Regions from separate parts of the Paenibacillus marchantiae genome, predicted to be linked through region 1. Evidence: riboswitches for the same ligand, from Rfam matches in the RefSeq annotation. Region 1 holds a riboswitch; the other holds the start of a gene.
The links. A riboswitch is a leader RNA that binds a small molecule or an ion and turns the genes downstream of it on or off. The one in region 1 is predicted to bind cyclic di-AMP.
Positions count from the first base shown of each region.

Region 2: another riboswitch for cyclic di-AMP. It lies ahead of PTQ21_RS05705 (C40 family peptidase); the one in region 1 lies ahead of PTQ21_RS12100 (HAD family hydrolase).

Region 1 covers NZ_CP118270.1:2,676,842-2,684,198, forward strand. The annotation lists tRNA gene PTQ21_RS12090 (tRNA-Leu) at 87-169, shown strand; gene PTQ21_RS31485 (hypothetical protein) at 308-406, shown strand; partial or broken gene PTQ21_RS31490 (glutathione peroxidase) at 535-813, opposite strand; cyclic di-AMP (ydaO/yuaA leader) riboswitch at 1,166-1,341, shown strand; gene PTQ21_RS12100 (HAD family hydrolase) at 1,459-1,857, shown strand; gene PTQ21_RS12105 (HAD family hydrolase) at 2,023-2,715, shown strand; gene PTQ21_RS12110 (Nramp family divalent metal transporter) at 2,856-4,151, opposite strand; gene PTQ21_RS12115 (organic hydroperoxide resistance protein) at 4,598-5,017, shown strand; gene PTQ21_RS12120 (zinc ribbon domain-containing protein) at 5,223-5,468, shown strand; gene PTQ21_RS12125 (hypothetical protein) at 5,567-5,845, shown strand; gene PTQ21_RS12130 (thiol-disulfide oxidoreductase DCC family protein) at 5,989-6,411, shown strand; gene PTQ21_RS12135 (DUF6612 family protein) at 6,511-7,357, shown strand, end outside.
Region 2 covers NZ_CP118270.1:1,250,905-1,258,261, reverse strand. The annotation lists partial or broken gene PTQ21_RS05720 (YwhD family protein) at 1-77, opposite strand, end outside; gene PTQ21_RS05715 (M1 family metallopeptidase) at 180-2,171, shown strand; gene PTQ21_RS05710 (hypothetical protein) at 2,182-3,024, shown strand; cyclic di-AMP (ydaO/yuaA leader) riboswitch at 3,276-3,413, shown strand; gene PTQ21_RS05705 (C40 family peptidase) at 3,417-3,887, shown strand; gene PTQ21_RS05700 (GNAT family N-acetyltransferase) at 4,287-4,781, shown strand; gene PTQ21_RS05695 (c-type cytochrome) at 4,932-5,291, shown strand; gene rbsK (ribokinase) at 5,616-6,617, opposite strand; gene PTQ21_RS05685 (4a-hydroxytetrahydrobiopterin dehydratase) at 6,647-6,943, opposite strand; gene PTQ21_RS05680 (hypothetical protein) at 7,197-7,357, opposite strand, start outside.

The DNA.
Region 1 (7,357 bases):
CGCAGTTAAAATGATATTAAGAAAAATGCTTTACTTTTAAACATGAACCGGGTATAATCAATTTTGTTGCCGATTATTTACGACATGCGGTCGTGGTGGAATGGCAGACACGCTATCTTGAGGGGGTAGTGGGTGTATACCCGTGGAGGTTCGAGTCCTCTCGACCGCATCATAAGAACGATAAAGAAGAAGCTTCCCGTATGGGAAGCTTCTTCTTTTTTTGTTTTATTTACAGTACAGATGGGCCAGACAAAAAAAAGGTCACCCGTTTCCCCTGAATGCATGCTCATTCTGTCTGCTGGGTCGGATGGCCTTTACTTGTTATTTAAGCAATTCTTTGATGTCCGCTTCAATTTTATCAGGTGTTGTTTTGGGAGCATACCGTTTCAGAACACGTCCGTTCTGATCCACAAGGAATTTGGTGAAGTTCCATTTAATGGCTTTGGAGCCGAGTACGCCTGGCGCTTCTTTGGTAAGGTGCTGGAAAAGAGGGTGAGCGCTTGAACCATTCACATCGATCTTCTCAAACATCGGGAAGCTAACACCATAGTTCATCTGGCAGAACTCGGCAATATCATCAGAAGAGCCTTTTTCCTGTGCAAACTGGTTGCTTGGAAAACCAAGAACTTCGAATGGGGAGTCTTTAAACTTATCCTGAAGCTCTTGCAGACCTTTGAATTGAGGTGTGAGGCCGCATTGGCTTGCTGTATTCACGATAAGCAGTACTTTGTCACGATAGTTGGACATTTCAACTTCCTGACCGCGAAGGGTGTTTACTTTGTAGTCGTAGACTGACATGAAAATCGCCTCCATTTCATATTCTTCTTTCTTCTATTATATTGATTACAATTAAATAATGCAAAATTAATATTGCTTTTTTAACTCAATTTGAAGCTGTCGTGTATGATCTGTGACTGATTTGCTACCTGAATTTCGCTAAAGAGAGAATTAGAGAGCTTTGATGAGATGGGTAGAGAATGGATACGTTGTAAGCGCTATTATTGATGTGAAATGGCAAAAATCCGTCGATTCGGTGATCTGCGCAGACTTTACACCAATATGGCACGGGTGTATGATTCATATCGTAATTCCAATTTAAATTAAATTTTACATGAAAAACGAAACAAACGATAATATCGCTCTGATTAATGATTATAAAAGAACGATGTTTTAATCGCTGAGTTTCCATTCATTCATGGGTGGGAAACGGGGGAACCAACAGGATGAACTGTCCAGGACAGTAGGCATCCATGGGGTGAATTTTCCGGTGACAGCCGGAAATAGGGCGACTCTCGCGCCCGAATCCGTCAGCTAACCTCGTAAGCGTTAAAGGGAGAGGCAACAAGCCGTACGCTGGTTCATAGTGTCTTTTTGCTATGGATTATTGAAGAAGCGTCCGGGAGGCCTTGGTCCCCCACGCTTCTTTTTTGTTGTCTTTTCACGCCAAGGGAGGAACGAATGATGGATAAAGAGATGATCTTAGTGACTGCTCCAAATGAAGCAGGACGTAAATTTATCAAATTGCTGATGTACAAAAAAATGCCGTTTGCCGTTCTGACCAACAGTGCAGGGGAAGAGCGCAGGCTCCGGAGAATCGGTGTGGAGCATGTCATTCGCATGAACACAGCTGCTGCTCAGAAATGGTTTTTGCCGCAAGGTAGTGTCGGCAATGTTTTTATTTTTGAAAATAGCCTAAACCTGACCTGTCGATATTTACAGATCTGCCGCTCCTGGACATCCAAGTCCCTGTGTGTCATTACGGAACAAAGCCACCCCAAAGGGATCTATCGGGGAATGGGAGCAGACCGTATTGTATATTCCTTGAATGGGGAAGTTGGGTTTCTACTGAATGGCTAGTGGCTAGTACTATTCCTGTGATTGATCCAGTGTCAGCTGCCTGTTATAATTGAAATCATAAATAAACGGAAACTTGAGGAGACTCATGCATGTTGGTGGGTCTTCTTTTTTATGGTTTGGGAAATAGGGATATGGATTTCCTGTGGCTAACGAGGAGGAATAGGCGTGCCGGATGTACGTGGAATACAATGGTTGTTCTTTGATGTGGGGGATACGCTCGTGGACGAATGGGAGCCGGTAGATGATATTATCGGTCAGTTCGTTCGTGAAGCTTGTGCGCTTGGTTATCAGGTGGAGATGCAGACGGTGCGAGATATATTTGCCGCCTCCTACCGAAATTACGAGCAATGGCCGATGAAATTGGCTATTCGTACCCTTATCAGCGACGAGGGGCACCGGGAACAGATACAGGAGAAGCTGAAGTTCCGCAAAGAGCTTGAGCGCCCCTTCGCGTCAGCCGACGCTGTTCTCCAGACGTTGTCGCAAAACTATAAGATTGGTATCATTGCCAATCAGAGTCCGGGGACGGAAAATCGGCTGGATAGCTACGGCTTGCGCAAGTATGTGGATGTGCTGGCCTGTTCGGCTGAAGAAGGAGTGTCCAAGCCTGATCCTGAATTGTATGCTGTAGCGTTGAAACAGGCGGGATGCAAACCTGAGGAAGCGGTCATGATCGGCGACAGGATTGATAATGATATTATTCCGGCTAAGAAGCTGGGTATGCACACGATCCGGATTTTGCAGGGTTATGGCAGATTCCAGCCGGAGCTTGCGGATGCAGAGCGTCCAGACTGGACTATTGAATCACTGGAGGAACTTCTTCCTTTGTTAATGGTAACTCAAAATTCAGACAACTAAATAAGAGCAGTATTTATGAACTATTCGGTATAATTAGGCTGCTGCTCTAACATATAAAAGGCTGATCGTCTCAAGGGGTACGTTACTTGAGTTGATCAGCCTTTTTGAGTTAGACAAAATACGGCGTAATTCCGTTTAACCTAGAACAACAGAATGGTCTGGATAATCAGATACACATTCAGGACAACGATAACTCCGGCAATGATCCAGGAGATGATTTTGAGCCACAGCTTGTTGGCAAAAGCCCCCATGCTTTTTTTGTCACTCGTAAACATTACCAGCGGAATGACGGCAAAGGGTAGCTGCAGAGACAGCACAACCTGGCTAAGAATCAACAGTTCTTCTGTTCCGTGCTCTCCAGCAATGGCTGTTACGATGACGGCCGGGATGATAGCGATCAGACGTGTAACCAGTCGACGAAGCCACGCTGGAATACGAATGTTCAGGAAGCCTTCCATTACAATCTGTCCGGACAACGTGCCGGTGAGTGTTGAGTTTTGGCCTGAAGCCAGCAGGGCTACACCGAACAGGATGCTAGCGATGGTGGTTCCCAGCAGAGGTGTCAACAGATGGTAAGCATCTGTAATTTCCGCCACCTGGGTCATACCCGCACTATGAAACACGGCAGCAGACACAATCAGGATGGCTGCATTAATGAACAGAGCTAGCGTTAAAGCGATGGTTGAATCCATGGTGGAATACAGAATCGCTTCTTTTTTTCCTTTTGGCGTCTGTTCAATCTGACGGGTCTGCACAATGGAAGAATGCAGATACAGATTATGGGGCATGACGGTTGCACCGATAATCCCGATGGCGATGTAGAGCATAGCCGGATTTTGCAAAATCTCGACATTCGGTACGAAACCATGCATGACGCCACCCATATCTGGTTTAGCGAGAAACAGGTCAATCCCGAAGCAGAGGGCGATGGTAGCCATTAGTACAATTACGAGGGATTCCAATGCGCGAAAGCCTTTATTTTGCAGCAAAAGAATGACCAGTACATCGACAGCGGTAATAATGACGCCGTATAACATGGGGATGTTGAACAGCAGCTTGAGCGCGATGGCTGAACCAATAACCTCGGCAAGGTCAGTGGCTGCAATCGCAAGCTCACACAAAATCCATAATACGATCACAACAGGCATGCTGAATCGTTCGCGGCAGGCTTGCGCCAAATCCCGTCCTGTGACAATCCCGAGCTTGCCAGCGAGAGACTGTAACACAACTGCCATTAAGTTCGAAATCAGAATAACGGACAATAACGTATAACCGAATTGTGAACCACCCGCAATATCCGTTGCCCAGTTCCCAGGATCCATATATCCAACGGCAACGAGGTAACCCGGTCCAACAAAAGCAAGGAACTTTTTCCACCAAGCAGCGTTTTGAGGCACCTTCATGGAGCTGTGGGCTTCCCCGAGAGATGGGGCCATGCCCGCAGCCAATGGCTCATTTGAAGGAGTGGTGAACGGATTTTTTTTACTCATAATATAATCACCCGACTTTGAAGTATTGATATTCTATATGAAGAGGAACGGTGTCATTCCTTTGATTAAATTGGAACATTGAAACCAAAATCTTAAAAGCGTAATTAAACGACTTCACATATGTCTAAACGTTTATGTTGATACTTACATTGTACTCCTTCAATTATTTTTGTCTAGTGCAACTTTTGTGTATGAGGACAAAATTTACCGGAGAGTGAATTGTGCCTTAGTATATTACCCAACCCTGGATAAATTACCTGTGTTCATCCCCAATGCATGAAAAAGATAAAGATGTAAAAGCTGAATAAGGAGCAACAACGTTTCAAAATGAGCCAGAAGTTTAAATTGAATTGTAGGCAACAAAAAACTTAAAGGTGAAGGAGAGATTCTTAATGGAAGCTTTATATACAGCAACAGCGACAGTTAAAGGTGGACGTACAGGTTCGGTGGCTTCTTCGGATGGCGTGCTCAAGCATGATCTGAAAATGCCAAAAGAACTTGGAGGCTCCGGTGGTGAAGGAACCAATCCTGAGCAGCTCTTTGCAGCGGGATACGGTGCATGTTATGAAAGTGCTCTTGCCAATGTGGCACGCAAAGCAGGCGTGAAATTGGAGAATGTGGTGGTCACAAGTAATGTATCCATCGGCAAAGATCCGGCAGATGATGGTTTCCAACTGTCTGTACGTTTGGATGTGAGCATGCCTGGCGTGGATCACAGTCAAGCAGAGGATCTTGCACGCAAGGCACATGATTTCTGTCCTTACTCCAAAGCAACACGCGGCAATATTGATGTGGTACTTAATGTAGTTTAAGACCTGACTCGTAGGAGTAAAGGGAACATATAGAGCAGGGTATCTTTGGATACCTGATGTTCGAGTACAAGACCCTGCTGGCCTTCGGCAGGGTTTTGTATTTTATAATACAGATGAGATGCAGGAGATTGCATGTTGAACAGCGTACTATTTTACATAATCTACTCTTGCTTGAAGTCATACATTCGAATAAGGGGGAACGACAATGAGTATTGAAGAGATGATAGAACGACGATTTGTATGTACCAAATGCAGGGGTACGGATTGCAATATTAAGGAAGTATCCATGTCAGGAGCAGGACTTAGCAAAATGTTTGATATTCAGCACAATCATTATCTCTTCGTCGCCTGTTCTTCCTGTGGATATGTAGAAGTATTCGATCCGGATGTGTTGAAAGGGAAAAAACAGGGTCAGGTGGGTACCATTCTTGATATTCTATTTGGTGGGTAAATGTGCGTGAGTTGACATCGAACTAAAATTTCTTTAATATGATTTAGTACTAAGAAGTGTCAATGCATGAACCAAATTTGAATTAACAGGTGATATCCATGTCTTATAGACCGCGTATTGCAAATTTAGAATTAGCTAGTGGCAACAAGGAAGACGGATTGTATGAATTTAAAATGAAATTGGTAGACGGTACACAATGCCGTGTATTCTACTCCCATTCCCCGGAATGGAAGCTGACCAATATCAGCCGTCTACAGAAAACACCTTGTCCGGTATGTCGCAAAGATTTCATTTGCAAATGCATGGACCAGTGGGCTGGTGACCTGCACCAACAGATGATCGACGACCAATGGATGGAAAAGGCAATTGCCGAGTAATTGCCAAAACAGATACGAGCGTGGGCATAGAGCCTGCGCTCTTTTTCTATTTTCCGTTATACTTAAATAAAATGTGAAAAAGCGACCGAGATGACTCAAAACGGGTAAGTTATGCTAATAGCACACATGAGGAGGCCGCGATTATGACAGTAAATCAAACGGATCAGCATCAGGGACACCCGATTGTGCTTGTGGACGGAGTCTGTCATTTCTGCCAAGGATTAACGAAGTGGATTATCAAGCGTGACCCTGAGGGGAAATATCATTTTGCATCACTCCAATCGGATGTAGCGAAAAAATTGCTGGAGAAGGGCAATCTGTCCACGGACAGCATGGATACTTTTGTACTCATTGAGGATGGAAAATATTATACACGTTCAACCGCAGCGCTGCGTCTGGCCAAAGGTTTGAAATTCCCTTATCCATTATTGTACGTGTTGATTATTGTACCGAAATTTATTCGAAATGCCATATATAACACTGTAGCTCGCAACCGATATCGCTGGTTCGGTAAAGATGAAGCGTGCATGCTGCCTACACCTGAAATTAAGGATCGATTCCTTTGAAAGGCTGAAGTGTGACATATTTTATCGGTGACGATTGATTAATAACGGAAATAATTGGGTAATGAGTACGGATCAACTCTATTTTGGGAGGCAAATAACTTGAAGAAGTGGACTACATTAATTATTGGGGCATTATTAGCAGTAAGCATGACAGCTTGCAGTAGCGATGCAGATAACAGTACAGCAACGCCGCCAGCTGGAAACGAAACGTCTAACGAGGGGAATACAACTGCGGAGCAGGAGACAAAGATCCCTACATTGGACGAGTTAATTGAGAAAACGAATGCAGCTACTAAAGATATGAAAAGCTTCACTACGGAAGCCAATATCGATCAAAATTTGAAACTGGTGGCTGGTGAGCAGTCCCAGGATCAACAGGTGAAAACATCACTGAAGATGGATATCATCAAAGATCCGATGATAATCTATCAGGAGATGAAAATGGAAATGTCCGGACAGGAAGCACAGAATGTGAAGCAGTACATCACTTCGGATAACATTTATTCACAGGTGGGAGAGCAGTGGGTCAAAATTCCTGACGAACAAACGAAACCACTGATTGAGCAGATGAAGGCAAGCATGAATCCGGAAGGTGAGCTGGAGCAATTCAAAAAGATTGCCGAAGACACCAAAATTACGGAAGAAGGCGACAACTACGTCATTAACGCTGACGTATCCGGTGATAACGTGAAGGAACTGGCCAAAGCGGTTATGGAGCAAAATGGATCGGATGCCCAAACTCAAGCGATGCTTGATCAAATGAATATTACCAGCATGAAAATGAAATATATGATCAACAAAGAAACCTACCTGCCTGCAAGTACGGATGTCAACATGGTTATGAATATGGAGCAGGAAGGACAGAAAATCTCGATGGACATGAAGATGACCAGTACGTTCTCTAACCATAATGGCGTGAAAGAGATCAAGATCCCGCAAGAAGCAT
Region 2 (7,357 bases), 1.4 Mb from region 1:
AAACCTTTGTGTTTGCTCTTTGCACTAACGATATTCAAGGCAATCTGTTTTTTGCCGTTCTGCTCGTTTTGGTCCATGTTTTATAGCCTCCAAGGGTTGATACAAATATTTTAACTAATAATCGCCCCAATGCAAACATATACATGCTGTAGATGCTTGTCAACGGGAGGTATTTAACGATGATTCCACGACGCGCCAAGAGCTGGCTCACCGCAATTATAGCCCTGTGTGTAGTTGCCGGGGGGATATGGCTTGGTCTGGGCTCCACACGCTCCATTCAATCTGACTTGCCTGCGCTCGCCCCGGAATCGGGCAAGCCTACGGCACCCGTCAAAACCCAAACATCTCCGGAAAGTATACAGACACCTACCGCTGAAGTGTTCAGCAACCGCGTAGTGGAATATCACATGGATGTGAAGCTGGTAGACGGGAATGTACTGCAAGGGACTCAGACGATCACCTGGACACATCCAGGTAAGAAAACCGTCAGCGAGCTTTATTTTCACATGTATCCCAATGCCTTCTCTTCTGCCGACACCACTTTTATGAAAGAATCCGGAGGGAAACTTCGAGGTGATGTCATGCCCACGAACGGTTACGGTTCCATGCATATTACAGAAATGAAAACAGAGGATGGGCTTTCTCTCTTACATCGGATGCAGTATGTGCAACCGGATGACGGAAACATGAAAGATACTAGCCTCATTAAGGTACGGCTGCCCAAACCCGTTAAAGGCGGTGAAAGCATCACGCTTCACACCCGATTTGAGGTCAAGCTACCGAAAATTTTTGCCCGCATGGGAACAGCAGATAATTTCGTTATGGCAGGTCAGTGGTTCCCTAAACTTAGCGTATATGAGCCAGTAGGCACACGAGGTCGGACGACCGAAGGCTGGAATCTGCATCAGTATCACGGTAATTCAGAGTTTTACGCCGATTTTGGTATCTATAGTGTGCGTATTCGGGTACCGGAAACATACAAAGTAGCTGCTACTGGATTCCCAACCCAGCAAGCGGTTGTGAAGAACGGCGAAAAAGTATATCAGTTCTATGCCGATGATGTGCATGATTTTGCCTGGTCAGCCTCTCCTGATTTTGTTTATGCAGAAGAACCCTTCTCTGCTCCCAATGTGCCAGGCGTAAGAATCAAGCTGTATCTCGACCCTGCTCATGAGGATCTGAAGGAACGTTATTTCTACGCCGCCAAAGCAGCGCTATCCAATTATAGCAAGTGGTTTGGCCCTTATCCGTATTCCACACTGTCCATCGTTGTCCCGCCCAAATCAGGGAATGGCGCAGGGGGAATGGAATACCCTACCTTGGTCACCGCCTTCGGTGCAGATGATTCTGCTCCTGGCTACGATCTGGAACGCACGGTTGTGCACGAGATTGGGCATCAGTATTTTTACGGCATGGTCGCGAGTAATGAATTTGAAGAGGCTTGGCTGGACGAAGGATTCACCTCCTATGCAGAAGACAAAGTAATGGAACAGGAATACGGACTTATCCCGAATCTGCCCGTACAAGCTGGTCTCATTACTTCTCCAGCTTCACTGACACAGGACTCCTGGAAGTTTGATTCCCAGAATCAATATGCAGCAAACGTATACACACGAGGCAAGCTTGTATTACTTGGAATAGAACAACAGGTTGGTGCTAAAACGATGGAGCGTATTCTCTCGACCTATGTGAATAAATACCGCTTCAAACACCCTACTTCGTCTGATTTTCAAAAGGTCGTGGAACAAGTGACGCGTACATCCTGGACCGATTATTTTAATCAGTATGTATACGGCGATGGCATGGCTGACTTTGCAGTGGAAAAGATCGCAATCAATCCTATCCTGAAAGACGGCCAAACGTTGTACGAGTCATCGGTTACATTGCAGAAAAAAGGGAGTGAATATAAGAAGGTTCCTGTTCGAATTATGTTCGAAGATGGGAAAACCATGACGAAAGAATGGGATGGTAGCGAGGAGCGCATTACCTACAAACTGACCTATACTTCCCCTGTTTCCTGGGCTATGACTGATCCGCTATACACGATTGTGCTGGAGAACCATCATATGAACAATTTTCTGAAAGCCGGACTGGATGAGCCAACTAAATCCCGCTGGAGCATGAGCGCAACCAAAATTATAGAAGCCATATTCGGAAGTCTGTCATGGTGAGGTGGATACAGTGAAAGCGAAAATACGTGAAGGCTGGTTTCTCGTCCGTCAGCATATGTTCATTGCGGCACTCTTATTTCTCTATCAATTAGTATGGGGATACTTTCTTTATCGGATGGTGCAGTCAGCTGTGGTTCCGCTGCTCCTGCGTTATCCTGACCCTGATACAGGGGAACTCAGTACGATTTTATTTAAAATGGAGAGCCAACTCGGTCTGACAACGAATCCGGAGGTTCACCGCTATTTATGGATTTTAGGGGCTATGCTGCTGATACGGATTCTGATTAGCCCACTCATTCAGGCAGGGCTGCTCTACTCGCTCCAGCATTATAACCATTCGGAAGAGCGCATTCCATTCATTCGCGGTATCAAAAATTTATGGAAACCGATGCTGTTGCTCCACACCATTCGGACTATATTACTGCTGCTACCCGCTTATTGGCTCGCGCCAAAGCTCTATTCCATCTTTATGGAAGGTTTTCATTCCCTCCATCTGCTCTTGCCTGGTATTCCCTATGTTGCTGGTTGGATTGTATACGGGTGGGTTATCCATCATGTCCTACTGTACATGCAGTTTGGTATCTCAGCTCCCGATGGGGAAGGCGGAGCACGTGGTACGTTTCAAGCTATATGGATTGCACTACGCCAAGTCATCACTCTAATCGGCATTGCTGTCCTGCTGGGCGGCCTTCATCTGCTGGTCTTTGGCGCCTTTACTTCAGCTTCATGGTTACTAACCGGCTTAACTGGCCTTATCCTACAACAAACGTATCCACTTGCCCGGTGCTTGCTGAGCCTGTGGAAAATATGTGCCCATTTCCGCCTATGGCAGTCCAACTCGGTCAAGGATTAAATCGAACGGTTAAAAACGGTTACCATCTCTATGTAAAGTTGTATTCTTCAAATGCCGTTAAACAAGCAAACCTCGACCTTTCCCCGTCAAAGGTCGAGGTTTTTTTGTTAATTTTGTTGTTAAACGTTGCCAAAGTGATATACCTCTGTTACAATAATCGCAGTGAGTTTTTAGTAACAACTTTGTAATCTTTACCTTCATATTTGTAACTACTTAAAATTTAATCGTCATTTCTTGATTTCGCAGGTGCATAACTAGCATAGCCAAATTCCTAGCACCTGGGAAGCGGGGGAACCAGTTATGGGTGAATTGATCTTGCAACAGAGGGATCATAGGGGACCTTCAACCGAATCCTTAAGCTAACCTCGCAGGCATTGGAAGGGGTATATCTCTTGTTTAAGAAGAAATTAACCGCAGCTGTACTCAGCCTCACATTCGCATTATCGCTTGGAGCAGGCAGCGCATTCGCAGATTCGAAAATGGACCAAGTTATTGATTCAGCAATGGGGACTACATACAAAAGCGGAGGAACAACGCTTAACGGCTTTGACTGCTCTGGATTCACAAGTTATGTATTCGACAAGCTGGGCATTGATCTGGCTCGCCAATCGAGTTCACAATTCGACATGGGTGATTCGGTATCCCGGATGGAAATGAGACCAGGTGATCTGGTATTCTTCAATACAACGGGCAAAGGGGTCTCGCACGTAGGGATCTTTGTAGGGAATGGGAAGTTTGCACACTCCTCTTCTTCCAAAGGAGTTACAATTAGCGAATTAAGCGAAAGCTATTGGGCCAACCGCTATGTTGGCGCTAAACGTATTATGAGCACGGACGCATATGAGACATTGGCCATTGAATAGGGACAAGCCGAGCAACGTCATGCTGTAACAATAACTTTACTGTAACGAAGCATAATAGAACCGTCTGGTACATTCTCCGCAGGAATGTTATCCGGCGGTTTTTTTGTGCTTCGTTTCCTTAACATATTCGGGATAGCTATCAAACCTAATTTTAACTTTTTTTAAAGCTATTTTTCATTGCTTTGCCCGTGCTCTTATAATGTTTTTACCCATCCCACTATAATATAAACGAAATTACCGGAACTTTTGTTTCACTTTTTTTCAAAAACGAGGACTTGCCAAATGAACGCCTCTTTTGTAGAGTGAAAACAAGTTTAGATATGGAATGACATATGTATATGTATATGGACAAATCAAAATCATTATAGCTTGTTCACAATGAGAGGAGCGTGCAGTTGTATGGATGAAGCCCCTGTGACGTTTCACGTTGTGCCCATGCAAGAAGAACACGCGGAACTAATCTGCGATTGGCAGTATGACCCGCCTTATAATATTTATAGCTGGCTGCCCTGGGAGCAGATGAAAGCACTTGAAGTGGAATTCGGCGATCCCAAGCTACGGAAAGAACAATATGCGGTGGTGCTGGGAGAGGATCAGCAGATTTGCGGTTTTGCTCAGTACTTCCCTCTTGAAGGTGTAACCCGCATCGGACTTGGCATGCACCCCGATCGATGTGGTCATGGTCAAGGAACGGCTTTTGTCTCGGCCATTGTGCAGGAAGCCATTCGCCGGAACCCTGCAAACGAAATTGATCTGGAAGTTCTGACCTGGAATGACCGGGCTATTCGTGTCTATCTCAAAGCCGGATTTGTTACGCAGGATACATACGAACGACAGACACCGGGTGGTTTGAAACCTTTTTACTGTATGGTCTATGAAGGTCCACGCGAATAACTAGGGCTTGAAATCACCCCAAAAAGTCCCCGGTTATGTGATTAGTTCAAAAAATTACCACAAAATGCTATGATGTCACTACAGGTTCCGTTATAATGATATGGATAGTTTCAAGTTAGATGATCTTTCATTCTGGAGGGGACATAAGGGATGCACAAATGGATCATGAGCGGGGTATTTTTTGCAGCGTGCGCTTTAGCTATTGTACTAATGTTTACGCTTCCAGGGAAAGAGGAAGTTGCAGAAGAAGCGAAACCGACGATGCCGCAAGTTACAATGGATGCAGGACAGGCTGAGGCACTGGTCAAAGCAAACTGTATTACCTGCCACGGTGATCAGCTTCAAGGGGGCATGGGCCCTAGTCTGCAGAAGATTGGCAGCCAGGACGATGTGGAGAAGATTTATACGACCATCGTCAAAGGTAAAAGCGGCGGTATGCCTTCGTTCAAAGACAAGCTGAAGGATGAAGAAATCGCGAATATTGCGATGTGGCTGGCGGAGAAGAAGTAATCCAAGATGTTCAAGGCGATCAGTTTGTGGCAGGGGGCATGTATAGAGAGTGTGATGGCTTCAATCATCCTCTGCTCTTTACTCATGCTCTAAACCACGCTGGCGCTAGACGCGCAACGTAGTCAACCCTTATTGGTAATACAGGGTTACTCGTTTTATCAATGGTCATACAGACAAGAGGCTCTTACTCTCCCGTACTGGGAAGTAAGAGCCTCTTGGTCATTTCAGGGATGCTCCGATGAAAACATCCACCATGCTATGGCTAAATAGATGCATTAGCGTATCCTTCCAGCCTGCCTCTGATTCACCTAAAGTATGCATATATTACTGGGTCTTTGCCTTCTGCTCGGCAAGGAAAGCCTGCACTTCACGTGCGGACGGCATCCCGGACTGGGCGCCGAGCTTCGTCACCGACAACGCGGCTGCGCCCATGGCGAAGCTTACCGCCGCGTCCAGCGTCTCTCCGCGCGCGAGGGCTACTGCCAGCGCGCCGTTGAAGCAATCGCCAGCGCCGGTCGTGTCGACGGCGCTTACGGCGTAGCCGGGCGCACGGCACGCGCCGGCACGCTCTGCCTGAACGCGGCCGCTAGGCGCTGCCGCGTACACAGCCCCCTCGGGGCCGAGCGTCGTGACGACAGCGGCCCCGAGGGATGCGGCGAGCTCTGCGACCGCCGCATCCACGTCTTCCGGCCGGAGATCATCCCGGCCGGTGAGCACGGCGAGCTCGCTGCGGTTCGGCGTGACGACGTCGACGCACCGCAGGAGCTCCTGGGGCAGACCCGGCACCGCAGGCGCCGGGTTGAGCACCACCAATGCGCTGCCTTCAGCCGCCAGTTGGGCGGCGCGGGTGACCGCAGGCAGCGGGATCTCCAGCTGCAGCAGCACCGCTGCGGCTGCAGTCAGGCTTTTTACCGTATCCGCCTCTTCCAGCATCGCAGGCATAACCTGCCCATTCGCTCCAGGAATAACAATAATCCGGTTATCTCCTTTGGAGAGCCAGATAGAGGCCGTACCTGTAACGGTATCATCCAGAATGCGAACTAGCGAGGCATCCGCCCCGCTTTCCGTTAGACTGTGCAACAGGCGTTCACCAAAACCATCCGAACCTACGGCACCAATCATCGTAGTCTGTCCACCCAGTCGTGCAGCAGCAACCGCCTGATTGGCGCCTTTGCCCCCGGCCAAATAGTGCAGTTCCTCCCCACTCACCGTCTCGCCTTCCTCAGGAATGATGTCTGTCTTCACCACCAGATCCATATTAAGGCTGCCTACGACAGCAATAAGAGGTTTGTTCTGATTATCGTCTGACATGTATGCTTCACTCATTTCCGGTAGTGCGATATAACCGATCCAGGTTATTCCGACCTCATTTTCTCAAAAGCCTCATTATATTGCTCTGCTTCTTTAATATCTACAGATGTGATGCCACCTTCATCCCATGATGTGAGACGCAGTGTGACTGTTGTATAGTCAATCGTAATGAAAGGGTGATGATTGAACGCTTCCGAAATCGCTGCGACCTCGTCCACAAATGCAATCCCTTTCATGTAGTTGGAAAATACGAACTTGCGGACAATCCATCGTCCCTCTTCCAGTTCCCAGCCTTCCAGCCTTCCCAGATGAGCTTCGACTTCCTCTTGCGAAAAAACCATACGTTATCTTCCTCCCCATATGATGGCTTATCACAGACAACTGTCCATGCTGCCACCGAAACCTTTGGTGCTACCCATAGCAACCCAAACGCATAGGTCCACCGCCCTGCGGTTCGCCCGTTTCATGACTATCATCTTACCACGGACAAGCCTCAAATTCCAATAGTACAAATGGCGCTAGATCCACTAACCATAAGGCTTTAGGGAGATTCTCCAACTCGGTTTTCCATGCAAAATATCTTATAGGAGCATACTAAATGAGCGGTACAAAAGTCAGTTCTTCTTCCCCAATTAAGATATGAATTCGGTGCTGATCCTTGTCATGAATGACCACTCCACTTCCTACCGGAATGACCGACTCCTCACCCAGTGCATAGAACAGATCTTCCGCCAATGCCTCATCCACTTCGAGTT